4 regions of the Citrobacter farmeri genome follow, and region 1 is predicted to be linked to each of the others. Evidence: predicted binding sites of a transcription regulator. Region 1 holds the regulator's gene; each other region holds the start of a gene.
What was found. Region 1 encodes PurR, which represses purine synthesis genes. Its sites were predicted from a motif close to CANGCAAACGTTTGCNTG; they were not measured.
Positions count from the first base shown of each region.

Region 2: the regulator PurR is predicted to act here: its motif matches at 3,286-3,303, upstream of carA (glutamine-hydrolyzing carbamoyl-phosphate synthase small subunit).
Region 3: the regulator PurR is predicted to act here: its motif matches at 2,951-2,968, upstream of purM (phosphoribosylformylglycinamidine cyclo-ligase).
Region 4: the regulator PurR is predicted to act here: its motif matches at 3,421-3,438, upstream of purL (phosphoribosylformylglycinamidine synthase).

Region 1 is NZ_CP077291.1:2,495,581-2,500,754, reverse strand. It holds gene cfa (cyclopropane fatty acyl phospholipid synthase) at 1-388, opposite strand, end outside; gene punC (purine nucleoside transporter PunC) at 680-1,885, opposite strand; gene punR (DNA-binding transcriptional activator PunR) at 1,997-2,929, shown strand; gene purR (HTH-type transcriptional repressor PurR) at 2,926-3,951, opposite strand; gene cydH (cytochrome bd-I oxidase subunit CydH) at 4,245-4,334, shown strand; gene I6L53_RS11700 (MFS transporter) at 4,504-5,174, shown strand, end outside.
Region 2 is NZ_CP077291.1:3,901,199-3,906,372, reverse strand. It holds gene I6L53_RS18275 (class I mannose-6-phosphate isomerase) at 1-916, opposite strand, end outside; gene I6L53_RS18270 (LacI family DNA-binding transcriptional regulator) at 1,104-2,111, shown strand; gene dapB (4-hydroxy-tetrahydrodipicolinate reductase) at 2,245-3,066, shown strand; gene carA (glutamine-hydrolyzing carbamoyl-phosphate synthase small subunit) at 3,523-4,671, shown strand; gene carB (carbamoyl-phosphate synthase large subunit) at 4,690-5,174, shown strand, end outside.
Region 3 is NZ_CP077291.1:1,288,825-1,293,998, reverse strand. It holds gene uraA (uracil permease) at 1-431, opposite strand, end outside; gene upp (uracil phosphoribosyltransferase) at 527-1,153, opposite strand; gene I6L53_RS05970 (6-phospho-beta-glucosidase) at 1,335-2,765, opposite strand; gene purM (phosphoribosylformylglycinamidine cyclo-ligase) at 3,028-4,065, shown strand; gene purN (phosphoribosylglycinamide formyltransferase) at 4,065-4,703, shown strand; gene ppk1 (polyphosphate kinase 1) at 4,891-5,174, shown strand, end outside.
Region 4 is NZ_CP077291.1:1,214,773-1,219,946, forward strand. It holds gene I6L53_RS05670 (PTS transporter subunit EIIC) at 1-506, shown strand, start outside; gene yfhb (phosphatidylglycerophosphatase C) at 510-1,145, shown strand; gene tadA (tRNA adenosine(34) deaminase TadA) at 1,193-1,690, shown strand; gene mltF (membrane-bound lytic murein transglycosylase MltF) at 1,706-3,256, opposite strand; gene purL (phosphoribosylformylglycinamidine synthase) at 3,513-5,174, shown strand, end outside.

The sequences.
Region 1 (5,174 bases):
TGCGACTGAACAGATCGTTACCGAGATCGTAATGCTCTTTACCCACGATCCACGCCCGTTTTTTATTTTGTAAATTAAACAGGCGAGCGCCGGCGATGCGGAGGGTATCTTTGAAATGATGCGGAAGTTGGTTTTCAAGTCCTGCGCGCAGGACTTTGCTAAAAAACTGGTCCAGCCGATCGCACTCCCACCAGCCATCCATATAACTCTCACCCAGGCCGAGCGACCCCTCTTGTAAAACGCGTTTGAAAAAATCGGGGTTTTTGACGCGTATATCTGCTGGTGAAGAGCCGTTGATGGCGATGCCCGCGCGGCTTAACAATTCGTTAGTGATACGGTACCAGTCGTCATCCGGTACGCTGACTTCTTCTATACACGATGAACTCATAGTTTCTCCATCACTGGTCGGTGATCAGAACCTTAAAACAGCGTAGACGCTTTTTGGGCTTTATGAGAAATCTCGCGGGGTCATTCCGCGAGTCTATTATCCGACGTAGAACAGAGGAAGGGAGAACCCCTTGCCGAAAAGGCCATCCATGGTGAACCGGGAACGCTCCGGTTCCCGTTAACACATAATAATTATCGTAATTTTAACAACCGAAATTTAGTATAGGCCTCAAAAATTGATGATACAACCAAAAATTGTTAGTCGACTAATTAACGGCGAATGTGAGTGATATCAATGAGATTCGCTATGGGCAATCCCGCGATCTTCATGCTGCTCGCTGGCGTCTGAGGGCTGCAGTTGCATCTTGTAGCCCACTCCGGCCAGGACGACCGTCGACAGCATCACGCTGGTTGTGGTCAGCAGCGGTGTGCTGATAAGCCAGGAAACCACCAGGCTTGCCAGGAAGCACAGACCCAATTGCAGGGTATTTTGCAGGGCAGCGGCACGCCCCGTTGCCTGTGGGAACGGGCGCAGCGCCTGGGCGACCACAATCGGATAAATAGCGCCATTGGCTATCGCCATCACGCAGAAGGGGATCAGGATCTCCGCAAGCGTGATGTGATGAATAAAGCTTGCGGCCCATGTCGCCACCACGCTAAGCGCATAGATAACCAGCAGCCAGGGCAGAAGCTGTTGCCCCTGCCATTTTTGCAGCGCGGCGCGACAACCGTAGCCGCCAATCAGAAAGGCGATGGTCTGCGGCACATAGCTCAGGCCAATCACCGCCGGGCTGTAGCCCATTTCACTCAGAATAAACGGCGAGCCGGTCAGCCACGCAAAGAAACTGGCAGAACACGCCGCGTAAATCAGTACGTTGCCGCGATACGTTTTCGCGCGCAGCAGTGTGGTGAAGGTCAGTTTATCTTTACTGTCGTCGCGCGCCCGGGAAGTCGGTTTTAAAAACAGTGCAGGCACCATCAGCAGCAGCGTGATGATAAACAGCGTGGCAAAGATCGCCTGCCAGGAAAGATGGGTCAGGATCCAACTTCCTAATAACGGCGCCAGTGCAGGGGACAGCCCGACCAGCGGCATGATCGTCGCGAAAATGCGATTAATTCTGTGCGAAGGATAGTAATCGGTGACCAGCGCCTGCCAGATGACTGTCGCCGCACAGACACCCACTGCCTGAATAAAGCGCAGAACCAACAATCCCGTCGCGCTTTCGACCCACAGCATACCCAGGCTACCGAGGGCGAAGATGGACAGACCCAGTAGCAGGATCGGTTTACGGCCATAGCGGTCCGAGAGCGGTCCCCACAGCAGTTGCGCGACGGCAAAGCCCGCTAAAAAAAGACTCAGGCTGGCGCTGACGGCAGATGCCGGTGTTTGCAGGTCAGATTGAATGGCGGCAAAAGCGGGCAAATACATGTCGGTTGCCAGAAAACCCAACACGCTGAGTCCTGCCAGCCAGACTAAAAACCCTTTTCCTGGTTGCATAGTTGTTCTCTAATTTTAATGAATGACACTGGCGCAGAGTGTAGGGAGTGAATTTCGGCTTGTGAAACGGTAATATTTGTTTATTGCATTCAAAAATTTTGTAGGCAGATTATGTGGTCAGAATATGCGCTGGAAGTGGTTGATGCCGTAGCGCGCAACGGTAGTTTCAGTTCCGCCGCTCAGGAGTTGCACCGGGTGCCCTCGGCGGTCAGCTATACGGTCCGCCAACTGGAAGAGTGGCTGGCGGTTCCGCTCTTTGAACGTCGTCACCGCGATGTCGTGCTGACCCCGGCGGGAGCCTGGTTTTTGAAAGAAGGTCGCTCTGTCATCAAAAAAATGCAGATCACGCGCCAGCAGTGTCAGCAGATCGCCAACGGCTGGCGCGGACAACTTCCCATCGCAGTGGACAATATCGTGCGCCCGGAGCGTACGCGACAGCTGATTGTCGATTTTTACCGCCACTTTGATGACGTGGAGTTGCTGGTCTTTCAGGAGGTGTTCAACGGCGTCTGGGACGCGCTGTCAGATGGCAGGGTTGAACTCGCTATCGGCGCAACCCAGGCGATCCCGGTCGGAGGACGATACACCTTCCGCGATATGGGCAAGCTGAGCTGGTGTTGTGTCGTTGCCAGCACACATCCGCTGGCCGCCATGAGCGGGCCTCTCAGTGATGACACGTTGCGCAACTGGCCGTCACTGGTACTGGAAGATACCTCCCGCACGCTGCCGAAACGCGTGACCTGGTTGCTGGACAACCAGAAGCGGGTGGTGGTTCCGGACTGGGATTCCTCCGCGACCTGTATCAGCGCCGGGCTTTGTGTCGGTATGGTGCCGACGCATTTTGCCAAGCCGTATCTCAATAAGAGACAGTGGGTGGCATTGAACCTGGAGAACCCTTTCCCGGATGCGGGGTGTTGCCTGACCTGGCAGCAGAATGATATGTCACCCGCGCTAATCTGGCTGCTTGACTATCTGGGAGACAGCGAAACGCTGAACAAAGAGTGGTTGCGGGAGCCTGACGAGACTCCCGCAGAAGACGTTTAGCGACGGTAGTCGCGGAAAGGACCATCCGCAACGGAGCGACGCTCCACCAGGCGCGGGTGGACCTCAATGGACTGCGACTCTTCGCGCTTATTGACGATACGGTCCAGCAGCATGTTAAAGGCTGTCTCACCCAGGGAATCTTTAGGCTGGTGGATGGTGGTCAATGCTGGCGTAAAGAAGCGGGCGTTGCGCACATTGTCATAGCCGATCAGCGATACGTCCTGCGGTACGCGAAGGCCCATCTCATCGGCGGCACAAAGGGCACCCATTGCCATAATATCGCCGCCACAGAAGACCGCCGTTGGGCGATGCGCTTGCGACAAAATTTGCTGCATGGCGCGGTAGCCGGATTCAGGCTCGAAGTCGCCCTGTACAATCCAGTTCTCTGGCACTTTAATCAGCGCTTCATCCATCGCTTTCATAAAACCGGCCAGACGGCCAGCGCCCGTATTGCGTTCCATCAGCCCCGGAATCACACCAATTTCACGGTGTCCGCGTTCGACCAGGTAGCGGCCAGCCATATAACCGCCTTCAAAGGCGTTATCAATTACGGTATCGGTGAAGTCGGCTTTGGCTTCGCCCCAGTCCATAACCACCATCGGGATATGACGATACTCTTCCAGCATCGAAAGCAGGGGATCGGGATATTCGGAACACATCACCAGCAGACCATCAACGCGTTTTTGCGCCATCATGGACAGATAGGCACGCTGTTTTTCCAGATTGTTCCAGACGTTACCAAGGATCAGGGTATAGCCCTTCTGGAAGCAGTTCTTCTCAACCGCTTCAATAATTTCGGCAAAGTAGGGGGCTTCGCTGCTGGTCGCCAGCAAACCGATAGACTTGGTATGGTTTACCTTCAGGCTACGGGCAACAGCGCTGGGGGAATAGTGCAATTCTTTGATTGCCGCCCACACTGCATTGCGTGTTTCTTCAGCGACGAAACGCGTTTTGTTAATTACGTGTGATACGGTTGTAGTGGAAACGTTTGCGCGTTTCGCTACATCTTTAATTGTTGCCATTAAATCTCACTCCAGACCCAACCTGAACATTAAAATACGCAAGTAAACGTTTGCCTTTACTCATCCTGTGCGCAACATCGTGGGTGCGGCATGACGGGAAAACGCCACAGAGCGTCAGGAAGGGGTCAATGGCCGGTACGCTAATCAAGTAAGCGTCGAATTTTGGCTGATCTTAACGAAAAGGGGAAGTATTAAAAGCACATATCACTCTAAATCGTGGGAGATTTTTGCACTCAAGTGTGCAAAAATGCGCTATATCACTTTTTGTGTGGGAATAAAAAGGAGAAAAGTTGATGAGCACCGATCTGAAATTTTCATTAGTGACCACGTTTATTGTTCTGGCTTTAATCGTTGCTGGCGGTCTGACAGCGGCAATGCATTGATTTCCCCTCGGGGGAGTGTCTGCTCCCTCGAACCTCCTGCCATATTGTTATTGAATCTGCAAAAGTCTTTTGTATTTTTGTTAACTTCTCTTTTTTTGTGATTGATGTCATGCTTTTGACTCTTAGTTAAGCATCGCGATCCGTCGCGAAGAGCCGGAGTCATCACTGCATGAAAATTAATTATCCGTTACTGGCGCTGGCTATCGGCGCATTCGGCATCGGCACGACCGAATTCTCGCCGATGGGGCTATTACCCGTCATCGCGCGTGGTGTCGATGTGTCTATTCCTGCGGCTGGTATGCTGATTAGCGCCTATGCGGTCGGCGTGATGGTCGGCGCACCGCTGATGACGCTGCTGCTGTCACATCGCGGGCGACGTAATGCGCTGATTTTTCTGATGGCTATCTTTACGCTTGGTAACGTGCTCTCGGCGATTTCTCCGGATTACACCACACTGATGCTGTCACGCATTTTAACCAGCCTTAACCACGGCGCGTTCTTCGGCCTGGGTTCCGTTGTGGCAGCCAGCGTGGTGCCGAAGCACAAACAGGCCAGCGCCGTTGCCACGATGTTTATGGGGCTGACCATCGCCAACATCGGCGGCGTTCCGGCGGCGACCTGGCTGGGTGAAACCATCGGCTGGCGAATGTCGTTCATGGCAACCGCGGGTCTGGGCGTGATTTCAATGCTGAGTCTCTTTTTCTCGTTGCCGAAAGGCGGTGCCGGGGCGCGACCGGAAGTGAAAAAAGAGCTCGCGGTGTTAATGCGTCCTCAGGTGCTTTCTGCGCTGCTGACCACCGTGTTGGGGGCGGGCGCAATGTTTACGCTGTATACCTATAT
Region 2 (5,174 bases), 1.4 Mb from region 1:
CATGAACTTTCTCGCCAAGCAGGGCGCGGGGATAAGTCAGCACCAGGTCCTGAGAGGGGATCTCGATCCGCACATGACCAAAACGCAGTAACAGGCTGTTTTCCTCGGGCACGCAATCAAAACACCACGCGTAATTGGGCGCTGAGGGATCGAGATCGAACTGGTGTTTCATCCACTGTCCGCCCCAGACGCCCGGATCAAAGAAGGGGGCGACGCGAAACGGTTGTGTGGTGGTTTGCTGCAATCCGGCACGTAGCGCTTCGCCGCTGACCATCACCGGCGCGCCTGCAACCGTGGTATCAAGCAAATAATCAGCGCGTTTAAGCAGCGGCGTTTTGTGCCGGTCAAAGACCCGCCATTCAATAAAAAAGGCGCGTTTATAGCGACGAAGAATATCTTCATCTTCGTTATCCGCCCCCCAGTTCCCCAGACCATCATGGCGCATTCGCTGTTGGATCTCCCAGCGCGGGAGATCGGCATACACCAGCACATCGCCGGGATGCGCCAGGGCCGCGCCTGACCCGTATACAATCACGAGACCGTTGGGGGTAGCATCAATCTGTTGGCGTAACAGGTTGAGCTTGTCGGTATCAAAAAACTCGTCAAGGTGGTGACAGGAGAGAACGCCAAATACGCGGTCATCGGTCAGATTACGCGCCAGCAAATCATGCAGTGCCTGTTCATCACGGCGCGCGGATTCGATATTGACCACTAAGGCGGCGTTAAACGTCGTGAGGAGTTGTTGTTCCAGTTCATCCAGTCGTACGCCAGGATAGCAATCGATAATCAGTATGGTTTTAGATGATCCAGAAACCCGGGCGTTAAGCACCGAATGGACCGACGCCCAACCTTGCCAGGCCTCGTCGTCATAGCCCTGAACATTAACCTCAGGGAATTTATTATAGGTTGTACGCATTTTCCGTCTCCGTATTGGCTAATTAAAGATTAATCGATTAACCTTATTTTCATAGGGTGGTTAACGCGATTAACCCGCCATAATCAGAAACCAGGGCGGTGAAAAGCTCGCCAGCGTGATGAGAATCACACGTATCGGGACAATATTGAGGTTATTCGATTAACCTTAGGGATAAACAGGAGAAGTCATGACAACCATTACCCTGGCGCAGGTTGCGAAGCGCGCAGGCGTCTCCACGGCGACCGTGTCGATGGTGCTGCGTAATCGGGGGCGTATTTCACAGGCAACGCGCGAGCGCGTGCTAAAAGCGCTGGATGAGTCTGGCTATGTCTATAACCAGACCGCAGCGAATTTGCGTAATCGCAGCAGCAATCAGGTTGGGCTCTTGTTGCATGATATTACCAACCCATTTTATGGTGAGATGACGGCGGGGCTCAGCCATGAGATGGAGCGGCACGACCTGCTGCTGTTTCTGGCGAACAGCGAAGAGTCAGGTGAGCGCCAGCAAAAGTTTGTTGATTCACTGATGCGCAACAATGCCTGTGGCATGGTGCTCTGCGCGGCGCGAGAAACACCGACCTCGTTCTTCGAAGCGCTAAAACGGCGCAATATTCCCGCTATCATGGTCGTTCGCCCACTCAGCGATCCGGATTTTGATTTTGTTGGAACCGATAACTTTCTCGGGACACAAATGGCAACGACCCATTTAGTCAGAATGGGGCATAAAAATATCGCCTTTATTGGCGGCAGTCCGAATTCAGGAAGCCGGGCGCAGCGCATTGGCGGATTTACCAGCACGCTACTGGAACATGGCATCTCACCGAATCCACAGTGGATCGTTGCCGCTCAGGCCAGCCAGATTGATGGCGCGAACGCGGCGGAATCTCTGCTTGTGCATCATCCGCACATTACCGCAGCCGTGTGTTATCAGGATATTGTGGCGCTGGGGGTGATGCAGGCGCTACGAAAAATGGGGCGTGAACCCGGGCGTGACTTTGCTTTAGTCGGGTTCGATGATATTACCGAAGCGGCATTGGTTCAGCCTGCGCTCACTACCGTATCGGTGGCGGCGAAAGAGATTGGTCGTAAGGCGGGGGAGTTACTTTACAGTCGTATTCAGGGAAACGATGAGCCGGCGAAACGAATTATTCTGCCGCCGGCGCTGGTGATCAGGGAATCATGCGGTTTTCGCTGATCGTCATGCCTTTTACTGATATCTCTCTCTGTTTATCATTAAATTCTAATTATCGACGTTTTTGGCTAGCGGCATGACGACGTGCTGGTTAATCTGAAAACGATTTACATCATTTTAACGTAAGAGAATAACTATGCATGATGCACAGGTCCGTGTCGCGATAGCGGGCGCGGGTGGCCGTATGGGCCGCCAGTTAATTCAGGCAGCGCTACAGATGGAAGGCGTTGCGCTTGGTGCGGCGCTTGAGCGCGAGGGATCGTCATTGCTGGGCAGCGATGCCGGAGAATTAGCGGGCGTCGGGAAGACCGGCGTTACCGTGCAAAGTAGCCTTGAGGCAGTAAAAGGGGATTTCGATGTGTTCATCGATTTTACCCGTCCGGAAGGCACGCTGAATCATCTGGCGTTTTGTCGTCAGCATGGCAAAGGGATGGTCATTGGCACCACCGGTTTTGACGATGCGGGAAAACAGGCGATTCGCGATGCTGCCCAGGAGATAGGCATTGTCTTCGCGGCGAACTTCAGCGTTGGTGTTAACGTGATGCTCAAGCTGCTGGAAAAGGCGGCGAAAGTGATGGGTGACTACACCGACATCGAAATCATTGAAGCGCACCATCGCCATAAAGTCGATGCGCCGTCAGGCACCGCGCTGGCGATGGGGGAGGCGATTGCCCACGCGCTGGATAAAGATCTGAAAGCGTGCGCCGTATACAGCCGTGAAGGCTATACCGGCGAACGTGTACCGGGAACGATTGGTTTTGCCACCGTGCGCGCGGGAGACATTGTGGGTGAACATACCGCCATGTTTGCGGATATCGGTGAGCGCATCGAAATCACCCACAAAGCGTCCAGTCGCATGACTTTTGCCAATGGCGCAGTCAGATCGGCTCTTTGGGTGAGTTCGAAGTCAAATGGACTTTTTGATATGCGAGATGTGCTTGATCTCAACATTTTATAGTCAATTATTACCTTTCGTGATGTGGTTATTGTAATCTCAATGCATTGATTACATAGGGCAATATTTTTATTGCCCTTTTATTTTTCTCATTTAAAGCACTTTTTAAATGAACCGCGAATAAATTAACCTTTTCTCTTCATTTTACGTTGCCTGAATGTAAATTTTGACCATTTGGTCCACTTTTTTGAAGGGTAAGATTGTTTTTTACGCATAATTGCGCACGCAAGCGTTTTCCTGCCAGGGTTAGGTGATCTTTTTGCCTGTTAAATCCGATCAATTCATCCTGAGTCGCAAAAGAATATAAAAAATACCGCCTTTAAGTTGACTTTTACCCGTCTTATCTCCAGAATGCCGCCGTTTGCCAGAAATCCGCGGGTAAGCAAATTTGCATTGATTCATGCTATGTTAATGCATTAATATGCAAATAAAGTGAGTGAATATTCTCTGGAGGGTGTTTTGATTAAGTCAGCGCTATTGGTTCTGGAAGACGGAACCCAGTTTCACGGTCGGGCCATAGGGGCAACAGGTTCGGCGGTTGGGGAAGTCGTTTTCAATACTTCAATGACCGGTTATCAAGAAATCCTCACTGATCCTTCCTATTCCCGCCAAATCGTTACTCTTACTTATCCCCATATCGGTAATGTCGGCACCAATGCCGCCGATGAAGAATCCTCCCAGGTCCATGCGCAAGGCCTCGTCATTCGTGACCTGCCGCTGATTGCCAGCAACTTTCGCAATACCGAAGACCTCTCTTCTTACCTGAAACGCCATAACATCGTGGCGATTGCCGATATCGATACCCGTAAGCTGACGCGTCTGCTGCGTGAGAAAGGGGCACAGAACGGTTGCATCATCGCGGGCGATAACCTGGATGCTCAGCTTGCGCTGGAAAAAGCGAAAGCGTTCCCGGGCCTGAATGGAATGGATCTGGCGAAAGAAGTGACCACCACGGAATCTTACAGCTGGACGCAGGGGAGCTGGACGCTGGCCGATGACCTGCCGGAAGCGAAGAAAGAAGGCGAACTGCCGTTCCACGTTGTCGCCTACGACTTTGGTGCCAAGCGCAACATCCTGCGCATGCTGGTGGACCGCGGCTGCCGTCTGACGGTTGTTCCGGCAAAAACGCCAGCAGAAGAGGTGCTGAAGATGAATCCGGACGGGATCTTCCTGTCGAACGGTCCTGGTGACCCGGCGCCGTGTGATTACGCTATCGACGCGATTCAGAAATTCCTCAAAACCGATATTCCGGTATTTGGTATCTGCTTAGGCCATCAGCTATTGGCACTGGCGAGCGGGGCGAAAACCGTGAAGATGAAATTCGGCCACCACGGCGGTAACCATCCTGTCAAAGATATCGACAACAATACCGTGATGATCACGGCCCAGAACCACGGCTTTGCGGTGGATGAAGCATCCATGCCGGCAAATCTGCGCGTCACCCACAAGTCGCTGTTCGATGGCACCCTGCAGGGGATTCATCGCACCGACAAACCGGCATTCAGCTTCCAGGGTCACCCGGAAGCGAGCCCGGGTCCCCACGATGCCGCGCCGTTGTTCGACCACTTTATCGAGTTAATTGAGTTCTACCGTCAGTCCGCGAAATAATCAGGAGTTAAGAGAACCATGCCAAAACGTACAGACATAAAAAGTATCCTGATTCTGGGCGCGGGTCCGATTGTTATCGGTCAGGCGTGTGAGTTTGACTACTCCGGTGCGCAGGCGTGTAAAGCGCTGCGTGAAGAGGGTTACCGCGTCATCCTCGTGAACTCCAACCCGGCTACCATCATGACCGATCCGGAAATGGCCGATGCGACCTACATTGAGCCGATTCACTGGGAAGTGGTCCGCAAGATTATTGAGAAAGAGCGTCCGGACGCGGTGCTGCCGACCATGGGCGGTCAGACGGCGCTGAACTGCGCGCTGGAACTGGAGCGCCAGGGGGTGCTGGCCGAGTTTGGCGTGACCATGATTGGTGCGACGGCCGACGCGATTGATAAAGCAGAAGACCGTCGTCGCTTCGACATCGCAATGAAAAAAATCGGTCTCGACACCGCTCGCTCGGGGATTGCTCATACTCTGGAAGAAGCGCTGGCGGTTGCGGCTGACGT
Region 3 (5,174 bases), 1.2 Mb from region 1:
GCCATACCGGCGGCAACACCTGCCAGCTCCAGACCAATGACGGCAACGATTGCGCCCATGGCAGCAGGAGGAAACATAACGTCCAGCCAGCCCGTACCGGCTTTCTTCACAATGAAAGACACCAGGCAGAACAGCACGCCACACATGATGAAACCGCCCAACGCCACTTCATATCCCAACGGCAGCAACAGCAAAACCGGTGAGATAAAGGCGAAGCTTGAGCCTAAATAGGCCGGGATTTTTCCTTTACAGATAAAGAGATAGAGCAATGTCCCGATCCCGTTGAATAACAGAACGGTGGCCGGGTTAATATGAAACAGAACTGGCACCAGCACGGTTGCGCCAAACATGGCGAACAGGTGTTGCAAACTAAGCGGGATTGTCTGTAAAAGCGGCGGTCTTTCACTCACCCCGATAGCACGGCGCGTCATAGTGTTTTCCTCTGAGTGTGTTTGTTATGAGTCGTTGAGTTGTTTTATTCAAAAAAAAGCCGACTCTTAAAGTCGGCTATTTATTAGTTATTCACTTACTTGGTACCAAAAATCTTATCGCCGGCATCACCAAGCCCCGGAATAATGTATCCGTGCTCGTTTAAGCCCTGGTCGATCGATGCGGTGTACAGTTCCACATCCGGATGCGCTTTTTCCAGCGCGGCGATGCCTTCCGGCGCCGCCACCAGCACCAGCACTTTGATGCTGCTGCAGCCCGCTTTTTTCAGCAGATCGATGGTTGCGATAACGGAACCCCCGGTCGCCAGCATGGGGTCGACGATCAGCGCCATGCGCTCGTCAATATGAGAAACCAACTTCTGGAAATACGGAACCGGCTCCAGGGTCTCTTCGTTACGGTACATGCCGACCACGCTGATACGTGCGCTCGGTACGTTTTCCAGCACGCCGTCCATCATCCCCAAACCTGCACGCAGGATAGGCACGACGGTAATTTTTTTGCCTTTAATTTGATCGACTTCGACCGGACCATTCCAGCCTTCAATGGTCACTTTTTCAGTTTCCAGGCCCGCAGTCGCTTCGTAAGTCAGCAGACTGCCTACTTCCGAGGCGAGTTCACGAAAGCGTTTGGTGCTGATATCGTTTTCACGCATCAGACCTAGCTTGTGTTTGACGAGTGGGTGTTTGACTTCCACGATCTTCATACTCTTCTCCTTTCCTCAGACGAGTGGCAACCACAAAAAAATCGCCGGATTATACCGCTTTTCCTCTCTGACGCAACATAACGTATGCATGACCTGGATCAAGCAAAGTGGTATACGTTTGGGTGATGAGTATAAAACATGCCCCGCATTCCGTGCGGGGCAGTGTATCAAGTGGCTGAAATCAGAGGGATTCACCGTTGCTTTTTATCACCTGCTGATACCAGGCGAAAGATTTTTTGGGCCGCCGGGCCAGCGTCCCGCTACCGTCATTATTTTTATCAACATAGATAAATCCGTAGCGTTTTTTCATCTCTCCCGTTCCCGCCGAGACCAGGTCGATGCATCCCCATGGGGTGTAACCCATTAGATCCACGCCATCCTCTTCTACCGCTTTTTTCATCTCACGAATATGCGCCGCCAGATATTCAATCCGATAGCTGTCATCAACAGTGCCGTCAGGCTGTTGGACATCGATCGCGCCAAAGCCGTTCTCAACGATAAACAGCGGGAGCTGATAGTGATCCCAGAACCAGTTCAGCGAATAGCGCAGCCCCACCGGATCAATCTGCCAGCCCCAGTCCGATTTCTGTACGTAGGGGTTGGAAACCAGGCTTTTGCTCTCGTCGTAATCGAGCTGCGGATTATCGTCCGTCGCTTTAGTGGCAAATGACATGTAGTAGCTGAAGCCGATGTAATCCACACAGCCTTCAGACAGGGCAACGCGGTCTTCCTCTGTAATATCGAGGTCAAACTCGCGGCGCGCAAAATAGTTGAGGATATGCTGCGGATATTTTCCCCGGACATGCACATCGGTAAACCAGTAGCGACGGTGCATGGCATTCATCGCCATCATCATATCGTCCGGCGCGCAGGTCAGTGGGTAGACAGGACACATGGCGATCATGCAGCCGATCTGTAACGACGGATTAATGTCGCGTGCGGCTTTCACCGCCAGCGCACTGGCCACTAACTCGTAATGCGCGGCCTGGTACATCACGGGTTCACGATCTTCGCCAGGCTGATACTTCAGGCCGGAGTTAGTAAACGGCGCAAAGTCTTCATGGAAATTGGCCTGGTTGTTGATCTCATTAAACGTCATCCAGTACTTCACTTTGTGCTGATAGCGCGTGAAGACCACTTTTGCAAAGCGGACAAAAAAGTCGATCAGCTTCCGATTGCGCCAGCCGCCATACTCCGTCACCAGATGATAGGGCATTTCAAAATGCGACAGGGTAATCACCGGTTCAATGCCATACTTCAGGCATTCATCAAACAAATCATCATAAAATTTCAGTCCGGCCTCGTTTGGCTGTGCTTCATCCCCAAGCGGGAAAATACGCGTCCAGGCAATGGAAGTGCGAAAACATTTAAAGCCCATTTCCGCGAACAGCCTGATGTCCTCTTTGTAGCGGTGATAGAAATCGATCGCTTCGTGGTTAGGGTAATTTTTTCCTGGCAGAACGCCATCGGTGATTTCGCGCGCCACACCGTGAGCTCCTGCCGTCATCACATCGGCAACGCTAACCCCTTTTCCTCCTTCCTGCCAGCCGCCTTCTAGTTGGTGAGCGGCAACCGCCCCACCCCACATGAAATTCGCATTAAATCCAGACATAGTTTCCCTCGTTGATTCGCAATGGCAAAACAGAAACCGGTTTCAGTAAGATACTGAGCAATCCCATCCATGCTTTCAAGGAGGAAACTGAACCCGGTTTCATTTTCGTGGCTCAGGTCATAAAAACGAAGCATTGCGAAGAAAATGCTGCAAAACTCGACAGATAAAAACGGATGTAACACAGGCTCGCAAACGTTTGCTTTCCCTGTTAGAATTGCGCCGAATTTTACTTTTACCGTAAGAAAACGTGGGGAACCAGGCAGTGACCGATAAAACCTCTCTTAGCTACAAAGATGCCGGTGTTGATATTGACGCGGGTAATGCTCTGGTGGATCGAATCAAAGGCGTAGTGAAGAAAACTCGCCGCCCGGAAGTCATGGGTGGTCTGGGTGGCTTCGGTGCGCTGTGCGCATTGCCGCAAAAATATCGTGAACCAGTACTGGTTTCCGGCACTGATGGCGTAGGGACAAAACTGCGTCTGGCGATGGATCTGAAACGTCACGATACCATCGGTATCGATCTCGTGGCGATGTGCGTCAACGACCTGGTGGTTCAGGGTGCTGAACCGCTGTTTTTCCTCGACTACTATGCCACCGGCAAACTGGATGTGGATACCGCAGCCAGTGTGATTCAGGGGATCGCAGAAGGTTGTCTGCAGTCCGGCTGTGCGCTGGTCGGTGGGGAAACCGCGGAAATGCCAGGGATGTACCACGGTGAAGATTATGACGTCGCGGGTTTCTGCGTCGGCGTGGTAGAAAAATCAGAAATCATTGACGGTTCCAAAGTGACCGATGGCGATGTGCTGATTGCCCTGGGTTCAAGCGGCCCGCACTCTAACGGTTACTCACTGGTGCGTAAAATTGTAGAAGTCAGCGATTGCGATCCGGAAACGACGGATCTGGAAGGCAAGCCACTGGCCGACCACCTGCTGGCGCCGACCCGTATCTACGTGAAATCGATTCTGGAACTGATTGAGAAAGCTGATGTACATGCCATCGCACACCTGACCGGCGGCGGCTTCTGGGAAAACATTCCGCGCGTCCTGCCGGACAACACGCAGGCGGTGATCGATGAGTCTTCCTGGCAGTGGCCAGCGGTCTTTAACTGGCTGCAGAAGGCCGGTAACGTCAGCCAGCATGAAATGTATCGTACCTTTAACTGCGGTGTCGGCATGGTCATTGCCCTGCCAGCGGCAGAAGTGGACAACGCCCTTGCCCTGCTGAAGGCGAAAGGTGAAGACGCGTGGAAAATCGGCGTCATCAAAGCGTCTGACTCCGCGCAGCGTGTGGTTATTGAATAATGAATATTGTGGTGCTTATTTCCGGTAACGGAAGCAATTTGCAGGCGATTATTGATGCCTGCAAAGAGAAGAAAATCAACGGCACCCTTCGGGCAGTATTCAGCAACAAGGCCGATGCGTTCGGCCTTGAGCGAGCCAGAAAAGCGGCAATCCCTGCCCATACGCTGACGGCTGACCAGTTTTCCAGCCGCGAAGCGTTTGACCGTGAACTGATCCTTGAGATCGACGCTTATGCGCCTGACGTGGTCGTACTGGCCGGTTTTATGCGCATTCTGAGCCCGGCGTTCGTCGCACACTACAACGGGCGACTGCTGAATATTCACCCTTCCCTGCTGCCCAAATACCCTGGTTTGCACACCCACCGCCAGGCACTGGAAAATGGCGATGAGGAGCATGGCACTTCGGTCCACTTTGTGACTGACGAACTCGACGGCGGGCCGGTCATTTTGCAGTCCAAAGTTCCGGTCTTTGAAGGCGATGACGAAGATGAAATCACCGCTCGCGTTCAGGTACAGGAACACGCCATTTATCCGCTGGTGGTCAGTTGGTTTGTGGACGGTCGCCTGAAAATGCATGATAACGCCGCCTGGCTGGACGGTGTTCGTCTGCCACCACAAGGCTACGCTGCCGACGAATAAAACTGTGCCGGATAGTGGACGTCATCCCTTATCCGGCTTGCTATTCTCTTCAAACCTCCAGCCCCCCTTCCTCTTTGCGATCGGACGGTTTATTGTCATACTTTTCTGGCACAGTTGGACATCTGAGCGCAATGCTCGCCATAATAACCAGGCAGTGTCCCGTGAATAAAACGGAGTATAAGTATTAATGGGTCAGGAAAAGCTATACATCGAGAAAGAGCTGAGCTGGTTAGCGTTCAACGAACGTGTGCTCCAGGAAGCCGCGGATAAATCAAACCCGCTGATTGAAAGGATGCGTTTCTTAGGCATCTATTCCAATAACCTGGATGAATTCTACAAAGTTCGCTTCGCAGAGCTCAAACGCCGCATCATCATCAGCGAAGAACAGGGTTCAAATTCGCATTCTCGCCACCTGTTAGGCAAAATCCAGTCCCGCGTGCTGAAAGCTGACCAGGAATTCGATGGCCTGTA
Region 4 (5,174 bases), 1.3 Mb from region 1:
GCGGCTTTCTGGTGGGGGCGGTTCTGGCGGGAACATTTCTGCCGCTGGTGTTGACGGGTCTGCATCAGGGACTGGTGCCGATTCACGTTGAGCTGGTGCAGGCTCACGGTTACAACGCGCTCTTTCCCATTCTGGCGATGGCGGGCGTCGGGCAGGTAGGGGCGGCGATTGCCGTACTGATGAAAACCCGTAACGCGCGGCTGAAAAAAGTGATTAAGGGGGCGTTGCCGGTAGGATTACTTGGGATTGGCGAACCGCTTATTTTTGGCGTCACGCTGCCGCTGGGCAAGCCGTTTATCGGTGCCTGCCTGGGCGGCGCGGTAGGTGGGGCGCTGATCAGCTACTGGAAGGTCGCCACTGTGATCACCTTCGGCATTTCCGGATTGCCGCTGGCGTTAACGATTGTTGCCGGAAAAGTGATGTTCTATCTGTTAGGCTATTTAGTAGCAGTGATAGCCGGGTTCCTGTTTACCTGGCTGTTAGGATTCAACGATCCCGAGGAGTAAGGTTTGACCAATCACGCACGTCGTGTCGTTTTTTTCGATTTGGATGGTACGTTACATCAGCAGGATATGTTCGGCAGTTTCCTGCGCTATCTGTTGCGTCGCCAGCCGCTGAATGCGCTGCTCGTGCTGCCGTTATTGCCTGTGATTGTTGGCGCATTACTGATTAAAGGCCGCGCCGCGCGCTGGCCGATGAGCCTGCTGCTGTGGGGATGTACCTTCGGTCACAGTGAGGCTCGTCTGCAGGACAGACATGCCGATTTTGTCCGCTGGTTTCGACAGAACGTCACGGCGTTTCCTCAGGTGCAGGAGCGCCTGACCACCTATCTGCTTAGTGCTGATGCTGATATCTGGCTTATCACCGGATCGCCGCAGTCGCTGGTGGAACAGGTCTACGTTGATACGCCGTGGCTGCCGCGCGTGAATCTGATCGCCAGTCAGATGAAGCGGGGGTACGGCGGTTGGGTGCTGACCCTGCGCTGTCTGGGACACGAAAAAGTGGCTCAGCTTGAACGTAAGATCGGCACGCCGCTGCGTCTTTACAGTGGCTACAGCGACAGCAATCAGGACAACCCGCTGCTCTATTTTTGTCAGCACCGCTGGCGCGTCACGCCTCGTGGAGAACTCCAGCAACTGGAATAGTTGAAAGCATAGTATAATGCGCCCGCTATGATTACCGGAGTCCCCCTTTGTCAGATATCGAATTTAGCCACGAATACTGGATGCGTCATGCGTTAACGCTGGCGAAGCGCGCCTGGAATGAACGTGAAGTCCCGGTTGGCGCCGTGCTGGTGCACAACAATCGTGTGATCGGCGAGGGGTGGAATCGCCCAATTGGCCATCACGATCCCACCGCGCACGCGGAAATTATGGCGTTACGCCAGGGTGGCCTCGTCCTGCAAAACTATCGCCTGATTGACGCGACGCTGTATGTGACCCTTGAGCCATGCGTCATGTGTGCGGGTGCGATGGTGCACAGCCGTATCCGTCACGTGGTGTTCGGCGCACGAGATGCAAAAACCGGCGCTGCCGGTTCGCTGATGGATGTTCTGCATCATCCGGGAATGAATCATCGCGTTGAGGTAACCGAGGGGATCCTGCGGGAGGAGTGTGCGACACTGCTTAGCGATTTCTTCCGCATGCGGCGTCAGGAAATTAAAGCGTTGAAGAATGCCGCAAGTCAGTAGTCATTGCGGCCCTGTCTACTTTTGATCTTCTTTCTTCTGCGGTAAACGCAGCAGCGACGGAGAGTGTGTCAGATAGCTGGACGACGATTGTGACAGAAAGGCGGCGAGCGGTCGTCGCTGTTTGCCAAATTCTGTCGGCGCGACAACCGGATACTCTTCAGCCAGTTTCATCTCTTCGGCCAGTTGCTTTTCTTTCTCCTGCAAATAGCCCTGCAGGCTTATCTGATATTTACGGATGTTCTCAACGTAGGCATAAGCCTCATGTCCGCGCGCATAGCCGTAGGTCAGCTTGCTGTAATACTGCTTTTGACTGAGCAAGGGCAGACGCTGTTTGACGTCCGCCCAACTGTCCGGGTTTCCCTTCGTTTTGGCCGTCAGCGCCCGCGCATCAAGCATATGCGCATAACCCATGTTGTAGGCCGCCAGCGCAAACCAGATGCGCTCGTTCTCCGGCACGGTGTCCGGCACTTTACTCATCATGTCCTGTAAATAGCGTGCCCCACCGCTGAGGCTCTGCTCAGGATCGGTCCGGTCGGTCAGACCCAGACTCTGCGCCGTGTTTTTGGTGAGCATCATCATACCGCGTACGCCGGTCGGTGACGTGGCCTGCGGATCCCAGTGCGATTCCTGCCAGGCGATCGCGGCAAGCAGCTGCCAGTCAATCTCCTGGGCGTGTTTCTCAAACAGCGGTCTCAGATCGGGGAGCAAGGCGTCAACCGCACGCAGAAAGGTGCGGGTATCGACATAGTCAAAATCATCGCCGTGCCCCAGATACTTTTCTTCGAGACGCGCCAGCGAGCCGTCCTCATTCATACCATTGAAAAAATCGAGCAGGGCGGCAGATAGCGTGTTGTCATCATCCAGTGGGCTAAACCAGGTCACCGGCTGCTCGTCGGTGACGTCCAGCGCAACGGCCAGTTCGGGATGGACGCGCTGGTAAAGGCTGATGGCGACAGAGTCGGCGATGGTGTAAGCCAGTTGCCCGGCAATCACCGCATCAAGCAGTTCCGTTGAGCCTTTCTTCTCGTCGATCCGCCAGCTCAGTTCAGGGTATTTTGTCTGTTTCAGGGTTTGCAGATCGTTCGCCACCACATGCCCTGGGGTGATGGTAAGCTGACTTTCCGTCACGCTACCTAATGTACGGGGACGATACTGGCCCACTTTGTAAACCAGTTGCTGGGATACCGAATAATAGGTTGGTCCCGGCTGATAGTTTTTTACCCGTTCGCTGTTGTAGACCAGCCCGGCCGCCAGCAGGTCGGCGTCGCCATTATCGAGGTCGTCAAACAACTGGCTGATGTTCTGGCGTACGGTAATCTTCAGCTTTACGCCCAGATAGCTGGCGAACTGCTGGGCCAGCTCATAATCGAGCCCGTACGGCTTACCGTCGAGTTTTGCCCAGGTGAGCGGTGACTCAATGGTGCTCACGCGCAACTCTCCCCGGGACTGGATCGCGGCGATGCGATTATCGGCTTTACCGAACCAGGGGATTGAGGGCCAGAGGGCCGCCGCCAGCAGCAGCGTCAGTATGCCGATGAACAGATAATTAATCTTTAATTTTTTCAATTAGTTAATTCTCTGAACCGTGCGTTGCCTCAGGACGGGAAAAGGGATAGAAAGACCAGGAGTATTCATCAATGAGCGGCATTTTGCTTAAACTTGCGCCAGTTGGCAACTAATTAGCGCTATCGGTAGCATCGTATGACAACAAGGCGGGGTGATTTTATTTCGACGCAAACGGTTTCGTCGGCGGCTCAGATTCTTTATAATGACGCCCGTTTCCCCACTTGGGCACACCGAAAGCTTAGAAGACGAGAGACTTATGATGGAAATTCTGCGTGGTTCGCCTGCACTGTCCGCATTCCGTATTAACAAACTGCTGGCACGGTTTCAGGCTGCCAACCTCCAGGTAAGCAATATTTACGCCGAGTACGTCCATTTCGCTGACCTGAACGCCCCGTTGAACGAGGATGAGCACGCGCAGCTTGCCCGTCTGCTGAAATATGGCCCCAGCCTGAACAGCCACACCCCGGAAGGGAAACTGCTGCTGGTGACGCCTCGCCCTGGCACCATCTCCCCCTGGTCTTCCAAAGCGACAGATATCGCCCATAACTGCGGTCTGCAACAGATTGATCGCCTGGAGCGCGGCGTCGCTTATTACGTTGAGGCCGCCACGCTGACTGCTGAGCAGTGGCAGCAGGTTGCCGCTGAACTCCACGATCGGATGATGGAGACGGTGTTCGCTTCATTAACCGACGCGGAAAAACTGTTTGCTCATCATCAGCCAGCGCCGGTTGCAAGCGTTGATCTGCTGGGAGAAGGCCGTCAGGCGTTGATTGACGCTAACCTGCGTCTCGGCCTGGCGCTGGCGGACGACGAAATTGATTACCTGCAGGATGCGTTTACCCGACTGGGACGCAACCCGAACGACATCGAGCTCTATATGTTTGCGCAGGCGAACTCTGAGCACTGCCGCCACAAGATTTTCAACGCCGACTGGGTAATTGATGGCAAGCAGCAGCCTAAGTCGCTGTTCAAAATGATCAAAAATACGTTTGAATCCACTCCGGACCACGTGCTTTCCGCTTATAAAGACAATGCGGCGGTGATGGAAGGGTCTGAAGTGGGTCGTTACTTTGCCGACCACGCTACCGGGCGCTACGACTTCCACCAGGAGCCAGCGCATATCCTGATGAAGGTGGAAACCCATAACCACCCGACGGCGATCTCGCCGTGGCCGGGTGCGGCGACCGGTTCCGGTGGCGAAATCCGTGATGAAGGGGCAACCGGGCGCGGCGCGAAGCCAAAAGCGGGTCTGGTCGGTTTCTCCGTCTCTAACCTGCGCATTCCGGGCTTTGAACAGCCGTGGGAAGAAGACTTCGGCAAGCCGGAACGCATTGTGACCGCACTGGATATCATGACCGAAGGCCCGCTGGGCGGCGCGGCGTTTAACAACGAATTTGGTCGTCCGGCGCTGAACGGCTATTTCCGTACTTACGAAGAAAAAGTGAACAGCCACAACGGCGAAGAGCTGCGCGGTTATCATAAACCGATCATGCTGGCGGGCGGGATCGGTAACATCCGAGCCGATCACGTGCAGAAGGGCGAGATCGTCGTTGGGGCGAAGCTGATTGTCCTTGGTGGCCCGGCGATGAACATCGGCCTGGGCGGCGGCGCGGCTTCTTCCATGGCATCTGGTCAGTCTGACGCGGATCTCGATTTTGCCTCCGTACAGCGTGATAACCCGGAGATGGAACGTCGCTGCCAGGAAGTGATCGACCGCTGCTGGCAGTTGGGCGACGCCAACCCGATCCTGTTTATCCACGACGTCGGCGCGGGCGGTTTGTCGAACGCCATGCCTGAACTGGTCAGCGACGGTGGACGCGGCGGTAAATTTGAACTGCGTGACATCCTCAGCGATGAGCCAGGAATGAGCCCGCTGGAGATCTGGTGTAACGAGTCCCAGGAACGTTATGTGCTGGCC